One region of the Pseudomonas sp. P1_F7 genome, then DNA from elsewhere that is predicted to be linked to it. Evidence: predicted binding sites of a transcription regulator. Region 1 holds the regulator's gene; each other region holds the start of a gene.

Region 1 (6,332 bases):
CGGCGACCAGCGGCTGCACTAGCTCGGTATGAATCAATGCTCGTTCAGCCAGTTCCGGCAGCAGACCGGCAGGCAGATTGTCGATGCAGTAGTAGCCGTTGTCCTCAAGAACGTCGAGGGCGGTACTTTTACCTGAGCCGGAACGGCCACTGACGATGATCAAGCGCATGATTACTGACCGTTTTGCTCGTCCAGGACAACCTGATACAGGGCTTCGTTGCTTGCAGCATGACGCAGTTTTTCGCGAACTTCCTTGCGGTCGAGCATGCTGGCGATCTGTCGCAGCAGCTCAAGGTGCGCATCGGTGGCGGCTTCCGGGACCAGCAGTACGAACAGCAGGTCAACCGGCGCGCCGTCGATGGCGTCGAAATCGATAGGGGCGTCCAGGTGCATCAATGCACTGATGGGCGAAACACAGCCCTTGAGGCGGCAATGTGGAATAGCGATGCCGTTGCCAAAACCGGTGGAGCCGAGTTTTTCACGGGCAATCAGCGCCTCGAAGACATCTTGCATCTCCAGAGCCGGCACTTCGCGGGCGATAAGATTGGCAATTTGTTCGAGGGCTTTCTTTTTACTGCCACCCGGCACGTTCACCAGGGAACGGCCGGGGGTCAGGATACTTTCAAGTCGGATCATGGGTTGGGAGTGTTAACGACCTGTTGCGCCCTGAAGGAGGCTCTGGGTCTTTTCCTTATGCTTTTTGAGTTGTTTATCCAGCTTGTCGGTGAGTGCGTCGATCGCGGCGTACATATCAGTATGTTCCGCGTTGGCGACCACTTCATTCCCGGGAATATGCAGCGTGGCTTCGATTTTCTGTTTCAGCTTCTCGACGGTCATCGTGACCTGCACGTTAGTGATCTTGTCGAAATGTCGCTCCAATCGTTCGAGTTTTTCGCCGATGTAGGTGCGAAGAGGTTCGGTCACTTCCAGTTGGTGTCCACTGATGTTGACTTGCATACAGCTTCTCCTTCGTTGCCAGTGCATAAAGCGGTAGATCAGATGATCTACCACTGGAACGCTGTGGCGTGGCTCTACATCAACCGCTTGCGTTCGCTCGAAGGCGCGATCCCGAGGGATTCGCGGTACTTGGCGACGGTGCGGCGAGCCACCTGAATGCCTTGTGCCTCCAGTAAACCAGCGATCTTGCTGTCACTCAACGGCTTTTTCTGATTTTCCGCGGCAACCAGTTTTTTGATGATCGCGCGGATCGCCGTGGACGAGCATTCGCCGCCTTCGGAGGTGCTTACGTGACTGGAGAAAAAATATTTCAGTTCATAAATTCCCCGGGGGGTGTGCATGAACTTCTGGGTGGTCACCCGTGAAATCGTCGACTCATGCATGCCGACCGCTTCGGCGATGTCATGCAGGACCAGCGGCTTCATGGCTTCGTCGCCATATTCGAGGAACCCGCGCTGATGCTCGACGATCTGGGTGGCAACCTTCATCAGGGTTTCATTGCGGCTTTGCAGGCTCTTGATGAACCAGCGGGCTTCCTGCAACTGATTGCGCATAAAGGTGTTGTCGGCGCTGGTGTCGGCGCGGCGCACGAAACCGGCGTACTGGGCGTTGACCCGCAGCCGTGGCACCGACTCCTGATTCAGCTCCACCAGCCAGCGCTCGTTGTCCTTGCGCACGATAACGTCAGGAACGACGTACTCGGCTTCGGTGGACTCGATCTGCGAGCCCGGGCGCGGGTTGAGGCTCTGGACCAGCTCGATGACCTGGCGCAGCTCATCTTCCTTGAGCTTCATGCGGCGCATCAACTGGCTGTAGTCGCGGCTGCCAAGCAGGTCGATATAATCGGTGACAAGGCGCTTGGCCTCGGCCAGCCAAGGGGTCTTGGCGGGCAGTTGGCGCAATTGCAGCAGCAGGCATTCGCCCAGATTGCGGGCGCCGATGCCGGCGGGCTCGAATTGCTGGATGCGGTGCAGGACGGCTTCGATTTCGTCCAGTTCGATGTCCAGTTCCGGATCGAAGGCTTCGAGGATTTCCTCGAGGGTTTCGTCCAGGTAGCCCTGATTGTTGATGCAGTCGATGAGGGTCACGGCGATCAGGCGATCGGTGTCCGACATCGGGGCCAGGTTCAGTTGCCACAGCAGGTGGCTTTGCAGGCTTTCGCCGGCCGAAGTGCGGGTGGTGAAGTCCCACTCGTCATCATCATTGCTGGGCAGGCTGCTGGCGCTGGTCTGGTAAACGTCTTCCCACGCAGTGTCGACGGGAAGTTCGTTGGGGATACGCTCGTTCCAGTCACCTTCATCGAGGTTATCAACCGTCGGGGCGCTTTCCTGATAAGAGGGCTCCTGGATGTCAGTGTTGGGCTTTTGTTCGGCGTTGTCGGCCAAGGGGTCGGAATTGTCGAAGTCGTCGCCTTCTTCCTGGCGTTCAAGCATCGGATTGGACTCCAGGGCCTCCTGGATTTCCTGTTGCAGGTCCAGGGTCGACAATTGGAGCAGGCGGATGGCCTGTTGCAGCTGCGGTGTCATCGTCAGCTGCTGGCCCATTCTCAAGACTAGCGATGGTTTCATGGCAGGGGCTTAACACCTTATTCGCCGGCGCACATGCGCCATCCACTACAGGGCGCCAGGGCGCCAAACATAAGCAAATTATATGCCTGAAACTGTAGTGTTTGCCTAGAGCACTGTAACAATAAAAAAGAGTTGTTTTTTATCGAGACAAGCGCTCGTCGACCAGTCTGGCACCTCGGTGTCCTACAGGCGGAATTCGTGGCCCAGATACACTTCCTTCACAAGGTCGTTGGCCAGGATGGTTTCAGCGTCGCCTTCGGCGATCAGTTGACCGTCATTGACGATATAGGCGGTTTCACAGATATCCAGGGTTTCACGAACGTTGTGGTCGGTGATCAGCACGCCAATGCCCTTGGCCTTGAGGTGGTAGATGATCTGCTTGATGTCGCCGACCGAAATCGGGTCCACGCCGGCGAAGGGTTCGTCGAGGAGGATGAATTTCGGGTTGGTGGCCAGGGCGCGGGCGATTTCCACGCGACGGCGCTCACCACCGGACAGACTCATGCCGAGGTTGTCGCGGATGTGGCTGATGTGGAATTCCTGCAGCAGGCTTTCCAGCTCCTTGCGACGACCGGCCTTGTCGAGCTCCTTGCGGGTCTCGAGGATGGCCATGATGTTGTCGGCCACCGACAGTTTGCGGAAGATCGATGCTTCTTGCGGCAGGTAGCCGATACCGGCCTTTGCGCGACCGTGCATCGGCTGGTGGCTGACGTCCAGGTCATCGATCAGGACGCGGCCCTGGTCGGCTTGCACCAGGCCGACGATCATGTAGAAGCAGGTGGTCTTGCCGGCGCCGTTCGGGCCAAGCAGGCCGACGATCTGGCCGCTGTCGATGGACAAGCTGACGTCACGCACGACCTGGCGGCTCTTGTAGCTCTTGGCCAGATGCTGAGCTTTCAGAGTTGCCATTACTGGGCCTTATTCTCGTCGGTTTTCTTCTTCGGCTGGATCACCATGTCGATACGCGGGCGCGCCTCGGTGACCTTGCTGCCTGTGGCGCGACCGGCGCTGGCGAGCTTCTTGACCGTGTCGTAGACAATTTTCTCGCCCTGGGTGACGTTGTTGTCCTTGTCGACAACTTTTGCCTTGTCAATCAGCACGACCCGGTTTTGTGTGGCGTGATACTGGATGGTCACGCCCCAGCCCTGAACGGGTTTGGTATCGCCAGCGGTTTGCAGTTGCTCGAAGTACGCCAGGTTGCCCACCGATGTCACCACGTCGATGTCGCCAGTCGGGGTGCGGGTGATGGTCACGGTGTTGCCGGTCACCTTCATCGAGCCTTGGGTGATGATCACGTCACCCTTATAGGTAGCAATACCTTGCTTGTCGTCCAGTTGGGCATCGTCGGCCTGAATGCGGATAGGCTGCTGTTGATCTTCCGGCAGAGCCCAGGCACTCACGCTTCCCAGTGCTGCGCCCAGACTGAGCAAAATCGGGAGGGTTTTAACGAGCCTCATACTGTCCTCTTACGTTCGATAGCAGGTGTATCCTGCTTTCTTTCAAATACGCTTTCATTCCCTTGCCAGTCGATACACCGCCAGCGCCGTCGATTCTAACGTCTTGCTCGGTCTGCGCATATTGCTGCTGCGGGAACACGGTCATGCGGGTGCTGGTGATCAGGGTTTTACGGTTTTTCTCGTCGAAGCGCGTGATACGCACGTCATCGATCAGTTCGACCTGTGTGCCGTCAGGGTTGACCTCGCCGTGCAGGCTCTGGACGTGCCACGGGAATTCGGTGCCGCGGAATACATTCAGGTCGGGGTTGGTCAGCAATGTCACCTCGGTCGCTTTCAGGTGCTCGACCTTGTCGGACACCAGATCATATTGCAGCTTGCCGTCCGGCAGGTACTGCACGCTGTGGGCGTTGATGGCGTAATAGTCGATTGCGCTTTCATCGACCGGCGTTACCGGCTTGTCGAGGAAGCGTTCCGGGCTGATGTTCCAGTAGCCGACCGCGGCGAATATCGCTGCGATGCAACTGTACATCAGGGTGTTACGAAACTTTTTGCTCAGCATAGTGGGCTCACAGGTACGCCGCATTGGCCGCATCAAGGCGGTCCTGGGCGCGCAGGATCAATTCGCAGAATTCGCGAGCGGCGCCTTCGCCGCCACGGGCGAGGGTGATGCCGTGAGCGTGTTCACGCACGAAGCTGGCGGCATTGGCCACCGCCATGCCCAGTCCGACGCGGCGAATCACCGGCAGGTCCGGCAGGTCGTCGCCGAGGTAGGCCACCTGTTCATAGCTCAGGTTGAGCTGGGCCAGCAGTTCGTCGAGTACCACCAGTTTGTCTTCGCGACCCTGATACAGATGCGGGATACCGAGGTTCCTGGCTCGCCGTTCGACCACTGGGGTCTTGCGGCCGCTGATGATGGCGGTCTGCACGCCTGCGGCCATCAGCATCTTGATGCCCTGGCCGTCGAGTGTGTTGAACGTCTTGAATTCGCTGCCGTCTTCGAGGAAGTACAGGCGACCATCGGTCAGCACGCCATCGACATCGAACACCGCCAGTTTGATCTGTTTGCCGCGTTGCAGCAGGTCCGCACTCATTACATTACTCCTGCGCGCAGCAAGTCGTGCATGTTCAGGGCGCCGACCGGGCGGTCTTCACGGTCAACCACGACCAGCGCGTTGATTTTATGGTCTTCCATGATTTTCAGCGCTTCGGCGGCGAGCATCTCGGCGCGGGCAGTCTTGCCGTGTGCAGTCATGACCTGGTCGATGGTAGCGCTATGGATGTCGATGCTACGGTCCAGCGTGCGACGCAAGTCACCGTCGGTAAAGATCCCGGCCAGCTTTCCATCGGCTTCCAGGATCACGGTCATGCCCAGGCCCTTGCGGGTCATTTCCATCAGGGCGTCCTTGAGCAGGGTGCCGCGCTGGACCTGTGGCAGTTCCTGGCCTGCGTGCATGACATTTTCCACTTTCAGCAGCAGGCGTCGGCCCAGGGCGCCGCCGGGATGGGAAAAGGCGAAGTCTTCGGCGGTAAAGCCACGGGCTTCCAGCAGCGCGACTGCCAGGGCGTCGCCCATGACCAGTGCGGCGGTGGTCGACGAGGTGGGTGCCAGGTTCAACGGACAGGCTTCGTGCTCGACGTGAACATTCAGGTTGACCTCGGCGGCCTTGGCCAACGGCGAGTCAGGGTTGCCGGTCACGCTGATCAACTGAATGCCCAGGCGCTTGATCAGTGGCAGCAGGGTCACGATTTCATTGGTGGAACCGGAGTTCGAGAGCGCCAGAATGATGTCGTCGCGGGTAATCATGCCCATGTCACCGTGGCTGGCTTCAGCCGGGTGCACAAAAAATGCCGTGGTGCCGGTGCTGGCCAGGGTCGCGGCGATCTTGTTGCCGATGTGCCCCGACTTGCCCATGCCGACCACGACCACGCGGCCTTTGCTGGCCAGAATCATCTCGCAAGCGCGTACGAAATCTGCGTCGAGATGGGGTAGCAGGCCTTGCACGGCTTCTACCTCGAGGCGGATGGTGCGTTGTGCTGATTGAATCAGGTCGCTGGATTGGCTCATGTCAGAAATCGTATAGCCTGATGAAAAGGCGGCGATTATAGCGGTAATGATCGAATCCCTCACGCAAGTTCGTCGCGCATTGTCATTCACTGTTACAGGAACCCTCTAAATGGGGCTTTCAACCGGTCATGCCGTTGAACATGGTTCGGCTTTGGCCTTGGGCGCGCAGCCTTTGCAGTGATATAGTTCGCCGCCAGTTCGGCCTGCCCGGGAGGTATGTGCTTTCGTCAGGAAGCCAGGCGTCCGAGTGAGAGGCTGCATCGCAAGGAGTTTAGATGAGTGCCG
Region 2 (6,332 bases), on a different contig from region 1:
CACGTCCAGTTGTTTGTTGGATGCAAAGAGACCGCTAAGGCCGATATTAAAAGACATAATCCACTCCTTTGTGCCGGGTTAGTCGGCTTTACATACCAATGGTTTGTACTTTGGACAGAGCGATGGTGCCCAGCCCGGCCAGATTGAGCATCAACTCACCGCCAGTCTGGCTGATGGTCACGCTGTTGACGGTCGCTGGCAGGTTGGTGATCAACGCCACGGACTGCCCATCGATCGTGCTGCTAGCGCCGAAGGTGTAAGTGCCTGCAGCTACCGTTTCGCCCGCATCATTCTTGCCGTCCCAAATGAAACTGGCGTTGCCTGCTTTCTGAGCGCCCAGGTCGATGGTGCGTACGGTCTTTCCGTCCGCATCAGTGATCTTCAGGGTGGCGGCGGCCACCGACGATGGCACCACCACCGTACCGCTGAGACTCTTCGACGTGTCGACCACGGCCTTGTCACCGGGTGCAATGACCGAACGCCCCACCAGTGACGACGCCTGCAATGCCTGGGAGGAGTTGTAGTTGCTGGCCAGGCCGCTCACGGTGTCGTTGAGCGAGGTGATGCCTTCCAGGCTGCTGAACTGCGCCAACTGGGCCACGAACGCACCGTTGTCCTGAGGCTCCAGCGGGTTCTGGTTTTTCAGCTGGGTCACCAGCAACTGCAGGAACGCATCTTTACCCAGGGCCTGTTTGCCCGTGGCGCTGCCGGTTGCCGACGCGAGGCCGTCAGTCGTGGTGTTGGTCTTGATCGAGGAATTGGCCAGGATGTCGTTGAGGCTCAAACCGCTGGTGGAATCGGTAACACTCATCTGAGTCGCCCCTTATCACTGACCGAGGGTCAGGACCTTCTGCATCATGGTTTTGGCGGTGTTCATCATTTCGGCGTTGGTCTGGAACGAACGGCTCGCGGAAATCATGTCGGCCATTTCCTCCACCACGTTGACGTTCGGGTAGTAGACGTAGCCCTTGGCATCGGCCGCCGGATGGTTCGGCTCGTAGCGCGCTTCGAGGTTGCTCTGGTCTTCGACCACACCCAGCACCTGCACACCCTGACCGGCGGCGTCCTGGCTCTGGAACAGCGAGTCGCTGCCACCGCTCTGGCCGCCCTGGAACATGGTGGCGAATACCGGGTGACGCGCGCGGTAGGTCTGGTCGATGCTCGACGAGACGGTCTCGGCGTTGGCGATGTTCGAAGCGACGGTGTTCAAACGCGTGGTCTGCGCACTCATGCCGCTACCGGCAATGTTGAAAACACTGGACAGTGACATGGCTTACTCTCCGCGAAGGGCTGACACCAGCCCTTTGAATTTGCTGTTGAGCAGGGTGAAGCTGGCCTGGAAGCCGATCGCGTTTTCCGCGTAGTTCGACTGTTCCAGCTGAGCGTCCACGGTGTTCTGGTCAATCGACGGTTGCATCGGTGTGCGATACAGCAACGACTCGTCGCCATTGCCCAGACCTTCAGCTTCGATGTGACGGCTGTTGGTCATGTTCAAGGCGAAGGTGCCGCTTTTGGTTTTCTCGTTCTGCTCGGCGAGCACTTTCGAGAAGTCCAGGTCCCGAGCCTTGTAGTTCGGGGTATCGGCGTTGGCGATGTTGTTGGCCAGGACTTCGGCACGCTGGGCGCGGAAGCCCAGGGCTTGTTCGTGGATACCGAGCGCTTTATCGAAGCTGATGCTCATGTCGGGAAACCTTCGGGTGACCTGATTTTTCGTAGGATCAACTTAGCAAGCCCCATGCCAATTCAACCCCCCCCGGAAACCGGGGCTTTGCCGGCCATGGCAACGCGGCAATGCCAGAAAAGCGGCAACGGTTTTCCGCCGGATGCCGCTTTTCTGCCGCTTGTGAAGGTAAACACCTATCCCTGTAGGAGCTGCCGCAGGCCTTTGCATCACTTCGCCTGGTAAATGATCCCCGGGCTGCACTGGACCATCTGGTAATGATCCGGCAAACCGTTCAGCGCTTCGGAAGCACCGAGGAACAGGTACCCACCCGGCTTCAACGTGCTGTGGATCCGCAACAGGATGTCCTTCTTCACCTCGGCGGAGAAGTAGATCAACACGTTGCGGCAGAACACGATGTCGAACTTGCCGAGGCTCGCGTAGCTGTCCAGCAGGTTGAAGGAACGGAATTCCACACGGCTCTTGATCGGCGCCTTGATCGCCCAGCGCCCCGGCCCTTTCGGGTCAAAATAACGCTGCAGGCGCTCGGGCGACAGACCGCGACCGATGGCCAGGCTGTCGTACTCTCCGGTCTTGCAGTTGTTCAGCATGGTGCCGGACAGGTCGGTGGCAATGATCTGCACGCCCATCCTCAACTGCCCCATGTTGACCCGCTCGAACTCGTCGATGGACATCGACAGCGAATAGGGTTCCTGGCCCGACGAGCACGCCGCCGACCAGATGCGCAGGCGCTGGCCGGGACTGGCCTTGATCGCTTCGGGCAGCGCCTTGTTTTTCAAGACTTCAAACGGGTAGGTGTCACGAAACCACAGGGTTTCGTTGGTGGTCATGGCATCCACCACCTGCTCGCGCAAACCGCTGCGCGGTTGGGTCTGCATGCGCTGAACCAGTTCACCCAAAGACTTGATGCCTTGCTGTTCCATCAGTTTGTTGAGACGGCTGGAGACCAGGTACTGCTTGTTTTCACCGAGCAAAATGCCACAGGCTTTTTCCAGGAATACCCGGAACTGTTCGAAATCCAAATTACCCGTAGACAATGATGCCGCCTCTTAAATCGTGTTGACTGCCAGGGGTGCGAACCCCTAGCTGATATCTGCTGCTTTGATCCGGTCGACTACCCGGGATGCCAGGTCATCAGGACGGAACTTGGCCAGGAAGTCATCGGCACCGACCTTCTTGACCATCGCCTGATTGAATACCCCCGACAACGAAGTATGCAGGATGATATGAAGCTTTTGCATGCGCGGGTCGTTGCGGATTTCCGCCGTCAGGGTGTACCCGTCCATCTCCGGCATCTCGATGTCGGAGATCATCATCAGGAACTCTTCTTCCGGCTTCTTGCCCTCGTCGACCAGTTTGCGCAGGTAGTCCAGCGCTTGCCGACCGTCGTTCAACGCCACCACTTCGACGCCCACCGTTTGCAGGCAACGCGTGACCTGCTTGCGTGCCACCGACGAGTCGTCGACCGTCAGCACGCGCAACGAAAGCGCCTTGTGCCGGGTTTCGACATCCACCACACCCACGGAAATCGCCTCCGGCGTCGGTGCCACTTCCGCCAGCACCTTCTCGACGTCGATGATCTCGACCAACTGATTGTCGACCCGCGTCACCGCCGTCAGGTAGTGATCGCGCCCGGTGCCCTTGGGCGGCGGATGGATCTCCTCCCAGTTCATGTTGACGATGCGCTCCACCGAGCGGACCAGGAATCCCTGGGTCTTGGTGTTGTACTCCGTGATGATCACGAAGGGATTGTTCTTGTCCTTCAACGCACCGGAGCCAGTCGCCATTGCCAGATCAAGGATCGGAATGGTCGCCCCCCGGATGTTCGCCACGCCGCACACGACAGGACTGGACTTGGGCATCAGCGTCAGTTTGGGGCATTGCAGCACCTCCCGAACCTTGAACACGTTGATCCCGTACAGTTGCTGGCCGTCGAGACGGAACAACAACAGCTCAAGGCGATTCTGCCCCACCAGTTGCGTGCGCTGGTTTACCGAATCCATTACACCAGCCATGCCCAGACTCCTACACCAACGCCAAGTGTTGTTGCGACGCGCCTTCATCACTAAACGGCACGGCGCTTGCTTTTTTAATCGTTATGAACAAAGAACCGACATTTTTCCGACGCCTTACCACACCCTACCGCAGATTGCTCGGCGTGCTGGCGGCTGTTTGCCTGTTCAACGCTGGCAGCCCTGCCCTTGCTGACGCGGTTACCTTGCCTGACATGCTTATCGGCGTCACTCAGGGCTTTCTTGAATTCACCGTAGAAGACTATCTGGCTACCAGTCAAACGGAAGGTCGCTACGAGATCCAGGTCAACCCGCTCGATCCGCGCATGCACATGCCCATGTGCGACAAGGAATTGACAGCCACGCTTGAGAGTCCCAAGCCGCTGGGGCGGGTTACGGTCAAGGTTCGCTGCGAGGGCGCTTCCCCCTGGACAGTGTTCGTGCCCGCTCAAGTCCGCCTGTTTCGCGAAGTCGTGACCAGCGCCCGGCCACTGCGCCGCGCCGCCATTGTCGAGCCTGGGGATGTGGTCCTGCGCGAGCGCGATATCAGCCTCATCAGCCAGGGCTACCTGACCTCCCTGGATCAGGCGATCGGGCAGCGACTGACCCGACCAATGGTCGCCGATCAGGTCATTACCCTGGTGAACATCGAACAGGCCGAAGTCATCCGCAAGGGTGATCAGGTGGTGATAACCGCCCACAGCGGTACCCTCAGCGTGCGCATGCCGGGCGAAGCGCTGTCAAACGGCAGCCTGAGCGAACAGATCCGGGTGAAAAACCTCAACTCCCAACGAGTCATCAAGGCGCAGGTCATGGCGCCGGGGCAGGTGGAAGTGTCCATGTAAGGCTCTCTGTTCATCAGAATGTGGCGCTTGCCGCGGCTGTTCCCTAGACTGTGCTCCATGCACGGCAAGCGCTGACGCGCGCAAGGTTCATTGATAAATGGGCCTAAAGTTTTCCAGGGAATGGCCGAAACCATGGCAAGCGTCCAAATTCCCAGAGGTTTTTTATCATGGTCATCGATTTCAGCCGTTTGAACAGCTCCTCGTCCCTGACGGGCAGTACACGTACCAGCGCCAGCAAGGAAAGCGCCGAGGCCGGCAAATCCGCGCCGCTGGAGTCCGCGGCCGAACAGGCCGGTACCGTCAAAAGCGGGGAATCGGTACATCTCAGCGATGAGGCTCAGCAGTTGCAGAAGGTCACTGACAAGCTGCGCGATCAGCCTGCCGTAGACAAAGCCCGCGTGGCCGAGTTGAAAGCAGCGATTGCCGATGGCAGCTATAAGGTCGACAGCAACCGTGTAGCCAGCAAACTGCTCAACTTCGAAGCCCAGCGCTAGGCCACCGCCGGCGCCAGGCTTTTGGACGCTTAAAACCCAAGGCCAGCCATGCACGACACTCATTTACTGCAACTGATCACCAACGACTTTGCTCCAGCGCAACACCTGCTGGAATTACTGCAGACCGAATCCCTCGCATTGCATGGCCGCGACATGCCATTGCTCGAGGACATCCTGGCGCAGAAACAGGCATTGGTCGTTTTACTCGAACAGCATGGCCGCAAGCGCAGTGAAATTCTCGCCAGCCTCAACCTGCCGACCAACCGTGGCGGTCTGGAGCAATTGGCCAGCCAGTCGAGCATTGGCGACCAGTTGCTGGCGCAAAGTGACGTGCTGACCGATCTCCTGGCCCAGTGCCAGGCCATCAACGCCAACAACGGCCAGTCGATCCTCACCCAGCAGGCCGCTACAGCCACCCAGCTGAAAATCCTCAACGGCGGTGAAACCCCGGCGCTTTACGATGCCAGCGGAACATTCTCCAAGCTTGCTAAGCCGCGGCCGCTCAGTCAGGCTTAGGCCGCTCGAGGAGCCCGCTCTATCCAAGACGCGAAAGATGCTGGCAAAATGCTGGCCAGTCGTAGTCAAATTTTGTCTGGAGATCGATTAACCGTGTCCAATGCCTTAAACGTGGATGATGCTCCGCAGCCACCCAAGGTGCTCTCCACGCCCTTGGAAATCTCCAGCAACCTGCGCCAGCTGCTCGAAAGCCATGACCCGCTGATCATCACGTTCCACGAGCGCAGCCAGCGCTTCCAGAGCTATCTGGTGGACCTGGACCGTGGCAGCAACATGATTGCCCTGGACGAAATGATTCCCCGTGATGGCGAGCGCTACCTGCTGGCGGGCGAGCCGTTCAGGGTCGAAGGCTTCCACGAAGGCGTACGCATTGCCTGGGAAAGCAACGGCCAATTGAACATCGACGAATCCGGCGGCAGCCGCTGCTATCGCGGCACCCTGCCCGATGAAGTGGTGTACCACCAGCGCCGTAATGCATTCCGTGCGGCACTGAAGCTGGCACAACTGGTCAACGTCAACCTCGACGGCGAAAAGCTCAAGGCCCCCATCAGCGGCAAGCTGCTGGATATTTCCGCTACCGGCTGCAAATTGCGTTTCGACGGCGACATCACTGGCAGCCTGCAACTGGGTCAGGTTTACGACCGTTTCAACGCCGACCTGCCCTTCGGCAAGATGACCGCTCCGGTCGAGTTGCGTTATCTGCACTTCGAAGAAAAGATTTCAACCACCTTCGCTGGCGTCCGCTTCCACAACATGAGCGGGTTGGTGCAGCGTCAGGTCGAAC
Region 3 (6,332 bases), on a different contig from region 1:
TCGAAGCTGAATCCGAGGTTCTGGTAGTAGGGGACGACATTTGGGCCAGGATCCTGAATCTCTATTTCTTTGCACCCCAGCATTCGTGCATAGGTATCTGTAGCCAGCAGTGCCATCGGAGCGATCAAGCCACGAAGAGGATGAGACCTGTCTGGGTGACCCTGCAAAAGAATGATCTTTATGCAAATAGCGCTTTTACGCGGAGTGGCATAACACAGACCACATAGTTTCTGTTCGTACCAGATGGCCAAATCCAGTCCCTTGGCATCTTTGCACTTCCAGTTCGACACGCTTTCCCATGGGAAGAGTGCAGCTTCCAACCACGGGAGGCAGGCAGTAATCGCAGCTGGAGTTATTGGGTCGAACCTAACCGCCTCGGTGTTGAGTTTCCTGGCCCGAGATTTACAGTCCTTGACGAACATTTTATATGCGAGCTTTCGTGCATCTGATTTGTAAGTCTGGTTTCGAAGTTCGGTGCCTTTTCCTTTTCTTCTCATTGCTGGCGTCTATCGAGTAACAAGGCGAAAAGCGTAAAGAAAAGGGTGAGGACTGATAAATCAGGCCGGAGCGCCGCTTTTTGTAGGACCCTGCCGAGAAAGATGAAGGACGTCGGTGAAAGAGCGTGGATGGTCTTGCCGGATGAAGGTTGCTGCTTATGATCTCGCTGAATGCAGCCTTAGGAGGCGTGAATGAACAGGAATGGGATGCGCCCGATTCATCCTGGCGAAATTCTCAGCGAGGAGTTTTTGAAGCCACTGGGCGTTACAACCGATGCTCTGGCTCGCTCGTTGAACGACCCGGAGGCGGAAATAAGCGATGTTGTGAATCAGCGGAGCGGTGTCAGTGTTGGTCTGGCGCAAAAGCTATCCATCAACCTGAACACCACGCCCGAGTTCTGGCTGAATCTGCAATCGACCTACGAGTTGCGCTCAGCCCAGATCGAGCGTGGTTGAACGTTAAATATTCAAAGCGACTGCAAGACGAGTGAAGCCCGCTTCCACCACGGTTTTACCGGGCGTCTTGCCTGCTCCTGCTCTGTCATCATCTGCGGCACATCCTGCAACCGAATCCACGGCTGGTTGTTCCAGTGCAGCAGGCTCAACGACATTTCCGGCCAGTTGAGCAGGCTCAGTTGCGGGCGTTCGGTTGTGGTGGGGTATTGGGCATCTCGCAGGGCGGGAACAACTTCGTGGGTGAGCCATTCACGCAGAGCTCGGTACTCGGGGCAGTAGTGGTAGACCAGTAATGCGTAGACGCCGGATTCGCTGACCAGCAGGGTGTTTTCGATATGTCCGTGGATGAGGGTTTTGGCTGTTTGGTATTGGTCGGGGTCGAGTTTTCGGACTTGGCGGTCGTTGAGGTAGATGCGTAGCAGTCGCCCTAGGTCGCGGGCGCTGAACCAGGGTTGGTTTTGTATCAGGAGGGCGTGGAGGTGGAGTTTGTGGCGGGTGAAGACTTGCGGAATCAGGTAAGCATCATCTCGATTCATTGATACAGCTCCTTTTGCTTAAGGGCTGCCGGCAATTGTCGCCAAACAATTGGGTGGCAGTTGTACGCGGGTTGGCGAACCGGAGCAAAAGGAACCCGGCAGACCCGGAGATCTCCCACGCACAACCGCCATGACTTGCGTCGATGGTCGTCATGCTCCTTTAGCTTCCGGGTCGCCAAACCCAGTGCTGAACATTCAGCTGAGGGTGAGCTTAGGAACCGGAGATCTGCGGCGCAATCGGACGGCGGTGTGATGTTTGTAGGACGTTGCCGGGATTGTTGCGGGGCTTGCGATCAAAAGATCGCAGCCTGCGGCAGCTCCTACAGGTGAAGTGCAAGGTCGTGCCGACCTTCAATCGCGAGCAGGCTCGCTCCCACAGGGGGACTGCATTTCACATCAGAATTTATTCAGTCGGCGGATTCAGCTTCGCTTCCAGCTCCGCCACCTTCGCCTCAAGGCTCTCCAGCCGAGCCCGCGTGCGTGCCAGCACGACCATCTGGCTATCGAATTCTTCCCGGCTCACCAGATCCAGTTTGCTGAAGCCGCTCTGCAGCAGCATTTTGAACTGGCTTTCGATTTCAGCTTTCGGCAGAGGCGTGTTGCCGCTGAAGAGGCGGGAGGCGGTGCCGGTGAGGGCGTCGAGGAAATCTTTTGGCGCGAGCATGGGCAATGTCCTGGAAACAATGCCGGGCAGTGTATCACGCAGTGTCTATAGTCATTTGCGCGGGCAAGGGATGCACGCTTTTCGCGCATGGGGACGGGCGGTGTCGCACCGTTGTTGTGCGTATCGCGTCGGGTGTTGTTGCGAAGTAGCAGTCATCTGCGGGTAAAGGCTTGAAAACAGTAGTTTTTGTGGAGATGGCAAGCTTTCTGCTTAGACCCTGATGACCCATGCACTGATGCAGTCACTGTGACGAACGCAGTGCGCCAAGCGAAGCGGGGGAGTGTTTCGTGAGGAGCGTCGGACGGGCAGGTCAGGGCCGACGATGCGTTACAAAGCCAGGCACTGCGCTTAGACTTGAGACGGGTTTGTTTTCCTGGGGCAAGTCCACCAATTCGGGAGAGAGTTTTCATGAAGCTAGTCACTGCCATCATCAAGCCGTTCAAGCTGGACGACGTACGCGAGTCGCTGTCCGAGATCGGCGTGCAGGGCATTACCGTCACTGAAGTCAAAGGCTTTGGTCGGCAGAAGGGTCACACCGAGCTGTATCGCGGCGCGGAATACGTGGTCGATTTCCTGCCCAAGGTGAAGATCGACGTCGCCATCGACGACAAGGATCTGGACCGGGTAATCGAGGCCATCACCAAGGCTGCCAACACCGGCAAGATCGGTGACGGCAAGATCTTCGTGGTCAATCTGGAACAGGCGATTCGCATCCGTACCGGCGAAACCGATACCGACGCTATCTAAGCCGCCACAAACCCAACGCCCCAGGAGAAAACAATATGACTCTGCGTAAATTCGCAGGGCTAGGAGCCCTGTTGTCCATCGTAATGCCCGGCCTTGCCTTGGCGGCAGACGAAGTGGCGGCCCCAGTCCTCAACTCCGGCGACACCGCCTGGATGTTGACCTCTACAGCCTTGGTGCTGTTCATGACCATTCCCGGCCTCGCTCTGTTCTACGGCGGCATGGTTCGGTCGAAAAACATTCTTTCCGTGATGATGCAGTGCTTCGCCATTACCGGTCTGATCAGTGTCCTGTGGGTCATTTATGGCTACAGCATCGCGTTCGACACCACGGGCATGGAGCAGGGCGTCGTCAACTTCAACTCGTTCTTCGGCGGCATGGGCAAGGCATTCCTCGCCGGCATCACGCCAGCCAGCCTGACCGGGCCTGCGGCGCTGTTTCCTGAGGCGGTGTTCGTCACCTTCCAGATGACTTTCGCAATCATCACCCCGGCGTTGATTGTCGGCGCCTTCGCCGAGCGGATGAAGTTCTCCGCGATGCTGGTCTTCATGGGCGTGTGGTTCACCCTGGTATATGCGCCGATTGCGCACATGGTCTGGTCCGGTAACGGCGGCCTGTTGTGGGACTGGGGCGTTCTGGACTTCGCCGGTGGCACCGTGGTGCACATCAACGCCGGTGTGGCCGGTCTGATTGCCTGCCTGGTGCTGGGCAAGCGCAAAGGCTTCCCGACCACGCCGATGGCGCCGCACAACCTCGGTTACACCTTGATGGGCGCGGCCATGCTGTGGGTCGGCTGGTTCGGTTTCAACGCCGGTTCCGCCGCTGCGGCCAACGGCACCGCCGGTATGGCGATGCTGGTAACTCAAATCGCTACCGCCGCTGCTGCGCTGGGCTGGATGTTTGCCGAGTGGATCACCCACGGCAAGCCTAGTGCACTGGGCATCGCTTCGGGCGTGGTTGCCGGTCTGGTGGCAATCACCCCGGCTGCTGGCACCGTTGGCCCGATGGGCGCGCTGGTAATCGGTCTGGCGGCTGGCGTAGTGTGCTTCTTCTGCGCGACCACCCTGAAGCGCAAGCTCGGTTATGATGACTCCCTGGACGCCTTCGGCGTACACGGTATTGGCGGTATCCTCGGTGCAATCCTGACTGGTGTGTTTGCCGCGCCGTCCCTGGGTGGCTTTGGCACCGTGACCGACATCGCCGCACAAGTGTGGATTCAGTGCAAAGGCGTGGGCTTCACGGTGATCTACACCGCGATCGCCACGTACATCATCCTCAAGGTGCTGGATGCGGTCATGGGCCTGCGCATCAACGAAGAAGAAGAAGCAGTCGGCATCGATCTGGCGCTTCACAACGAACGCGGCTACAACTTGTAAGTACGCACATAAAAACTTGCCCGGCTTGCCGGGCATTTTTTTGTCTGAAATTTATCATTGAAAGGGTGAGCTGAAAGGTTTTTTCCTACAGGTTTTGCGATGTTTGCGCCGGGTGTTTTTGTGCGGTCGAAGGCTTACAGGATTCAAGGAATATTAGGGCCTTTGTTTTTTCCCAGAGCGCGCTAGAATGCGCCCCGAACGTGCGGAGAACTGTATGTGGCAACAGACTCTGATTACCTTGCGGGCGAGGCCCAGGGGCTTTCATCTGGTAACGGACGAGTTACTCGCCGGCCTGCCTGAACTCAAGGCGTGTCGGGTCGGTCTGTTGCATTTGTGGCTGCAGCATACCTCGGCGTCGTTGACCATCAACGAGAACGCCGATCCGGCGGTACGTCGCGACTTCGAACGATTTTTCAATCGTCTGATCCCACAAGGAACAGACGGCTATGAGCATAACGACGAAGGCCTGGACGACCTCCCGGCGCACTTCAAGGCCAGCGTGCTTGGCTGTCAGCTCAGTTTGCCGATTTCGGCAGGCCGGCTGGCGTTGGGGACATGGCAAGGCGTTTACCTGGGCGAGCACCGTGATCATGGCGGTGCCCGTAAAGTCCTCGCCACCGTGCACGGTGAAGAGGCATAACCGCTGGTCAGCAGCGGCTGTTGATTTTTTTCCGGCAGCCTTCGACAGAGGGCAAAGCTGGGCTATAACTAATCTGCTTTTCGCAAGTCATGAGGTAGAACATGAGCGACGATGATCTGGAAAACGACGACCTCGAAGTAGGCGACGACGAAACCGAAGAAGGTCTGGAAGCAGCGGCGGAAGACGTCGCTGAAGACGACGGCGGTGATGCGCCGGTTCCGACCGCCAAAGGCAAGGCCAAGGCAGCGGTATCGGTCGATGAGCTGCCGAGTGTCGAAGCCAAGAACAAGGAACGCGATGCTCTCGCGCGGGCCATGGAGGAGTTTTTGGCCAAGGGTGGCAAGGTGCAGGAAGTGGAGGCCAATGTGGTCGCCGATCCGCCCAAGAAGCCTGACAACAAGTACGGCAGCCGGCCTATCTGAGCCTGCTACCCGCTTGCTGAAAAAGCCCGCCGTCGCTGCGGGCTTTTTCATGCCTGAAAAAAAATTTAGAGGTTGTGGTGATCCCACAGGTTTTGTGTCAGGCCGAAGTTTTGCTCCACCGCGCCAGCAACGCCGGCAACTCGGTCAGGCTGCGAATCTCCGCATCCGGCAATCGGTCCGCTTCCCATGCCTTGCCCGCCGGATTGAACCAGATTGCACGCAATCCCGCCTGCTGCGCCCCGGCAATGTCATCACCCGGATGATCGCCGATGTGCACCGCGGTTTCAGCGGTTGCACCACCCCGTTGCAACGCCTCATGAAACAATCGCGCATCGGGTTTGGCGATGCCGATGTCTTCGGCGCACAGCGCAAACTTGAAGTAGTCCGCCAGCCCCAGCCGGCGCACATCGGCGTTGCCATTGGTTACCACGCCGAGGGCGTAGTGGTTGGCGAGGATTTCCAGGGTCGGTTCGACCTCCGGAAACACATCGATCTGATGGCGAGCGTGCAGAAACACTTCAAAACTCTTGTCCGCCAGATCCGAGGCTTCTGCATGGGTGTAGCCAGACTCTTCCAGTGCATGGAACAGCACGCGCCGACGCAATGCGCTGATGCGGTGCTTGAGGCTAGGCTCGTTGCTCAATACGCGCTCACGAATGGTCCACAAATGCTCCACCGGCACCGCCCCCAGGTTGGGCGCGTGCTCGGTCAGCCATTCACGCAAAACGGCTTCGGCGCTGACGATGACGGGTGCGGTGTCCCACAGGGTGTCGTCGAGGTCGAAGGTGATCAACTGAATGCTCATGAATCGTCGCCTTTCATGCGTTTGGCCCGTGGGTGGGCGCTGTCGTAGACCGCTGCCAGATGCTGGAAGTCCAGGTGGGTGTAGATTTGCGTGGTCTTGATGTCCGAGTGCCCGAGCAGTTCCTGCACTGCGCGCAGGTCCTGGGAGGATTCCAGCAAATGGCTGGCGAAGGAGTGCCGCAGCATGTGCGGG

The links. Region 1 encodes sigma-54, which starts transcription at its own class of promoters, with help from an activator protein. Its sites were predicted from a motif close to ANTGGCATNNANNTTGCTNT; they were not measured.
Positions count from the first base shown of each region.
Region 2: the regulator sigma-54 is predicted to act here: its motif matches at 1,724-1,743, upstream of flgB (flagellar basal body rod protein FlgB).
Region 3: the regulator sigma-54 is predicted to act here: its motif matches at 2,347-2,366, upstream of glnK (P-II family nitrogen regulator).

Region 1 covers NZ_JBFUBR010000010.1:47,405-53,736, forward strand. The annotation lists gene rapZ (RNase adapter RapZ) at 1-169, opposite strand, end outside; gene ptsN (PTS IIA-like nitrogen regulatory protein PtsN) at 172-636, opposite strand; gene hpf (ribosome hibernation-promoting factor, HPF/YfiA family) at 649-957, opposite strand; gene AC1D1M_RS15610 (RNA polymerase factor sigma-54) at 1,032-2,525, opposite strand; gene lptB (LPS export ABC transporter ATP-binding protein) at 2,709-3,434, opposite strand; gene lptA (lipopolysaccharide transport periplasmic protein LptA) at 3,434-3,982, opposite strand; gene lptC (LPS export ABC transporter periplasmic protein LptC) at 3,969-4,541, opposite strand; gene AC1D1M_RS15630 (KdsC family phosphatase) at 4,549-5,073, opposite strand; gene AC1D1M_RS15635 (KpsF/GutQ family sugar-phosphate isomerase) at 5,073-6,047, opposite strand; gene AC1D1M_RS15640 (ATP-binding cassette domain-containing protein) at 6,323-6,332, shown strand, end outside.
Region 2 covers NZ_JBFUBR010000004.1:430,441-436,772, forward strand. The annotation lists gene flgE (flagellar hook protein FlgE) at 1-57, opposite strand, end outside; gene flgD (flagellar hook assembly protein FlgD) at 89-811, opposite strand; gene flgC (flagellar basal body rod protein FlgC) at 827-1,270, opposite strand; gene flgB (flagellar basal body rod protein FlgB) at 1,274-1,681, opposite strand; gene cheR (protein-glutamate O-methyltransferase CheR) at 1,891-2,718, opposite strand; gene AC1D1M_RS08245 (chemotaxis protein CheV) at 2,764-3,696, opposite strand; gene flgA (flagellar basal body P-ring formation chaperone FlgA) at 3,780-4,538, shown strand; gene flgM (flagellar biosynthesis anti-sigma factor FlgM) at 4,706-5,032, shown strand; gene AC1D1M_RS08260 (flagella synthesis protein FlgN) at 5,081-5,548, shown strand; gene AC1D1M_RS08265 (flagellar brake protein) at 5,642-6,332, shown strand, end outside.
Region 3 covers NZ_JBFUBR010000014.1:5,865-12,196, forward strand. The annotation lists gene AC1D1M_RS20960 (hypothetical protein) at 1-497, opposite strand, end outside; gene AC1D1M_RS20965 (HigA family addiction module antitoxin) at 690-953, shown strand; gene AC1D1M_RS20970 (BRO-N domain-containing protein) at 965-1,489, opposite strand; gene AC1D1M_RS20975 (accessory factor UbiK family protein) at 1,893-2,153, opposite strand; gene glnK (P-II family nitrogen regulator) at 2,562-2,900, shown strand; gene AC1D1M_RS20985 (ammonium transporter) at 2,936-4,273, shown strand; gene AC1D1M_RS20990 (secondary thiamine-phosphate synthase enzyme YjbQ) at 4,488-4,913, shown strand; gene sutA (transcriptional regulator SutA) at 5,015-5,335, shown strand; gene AC1D1M_RS21000 (HAD family hydrolase) at 5,433-6,140, opposite strand; gene xerC (tyrosine recombinase XerC) at 6,137-6,332, opposite strand, start outside.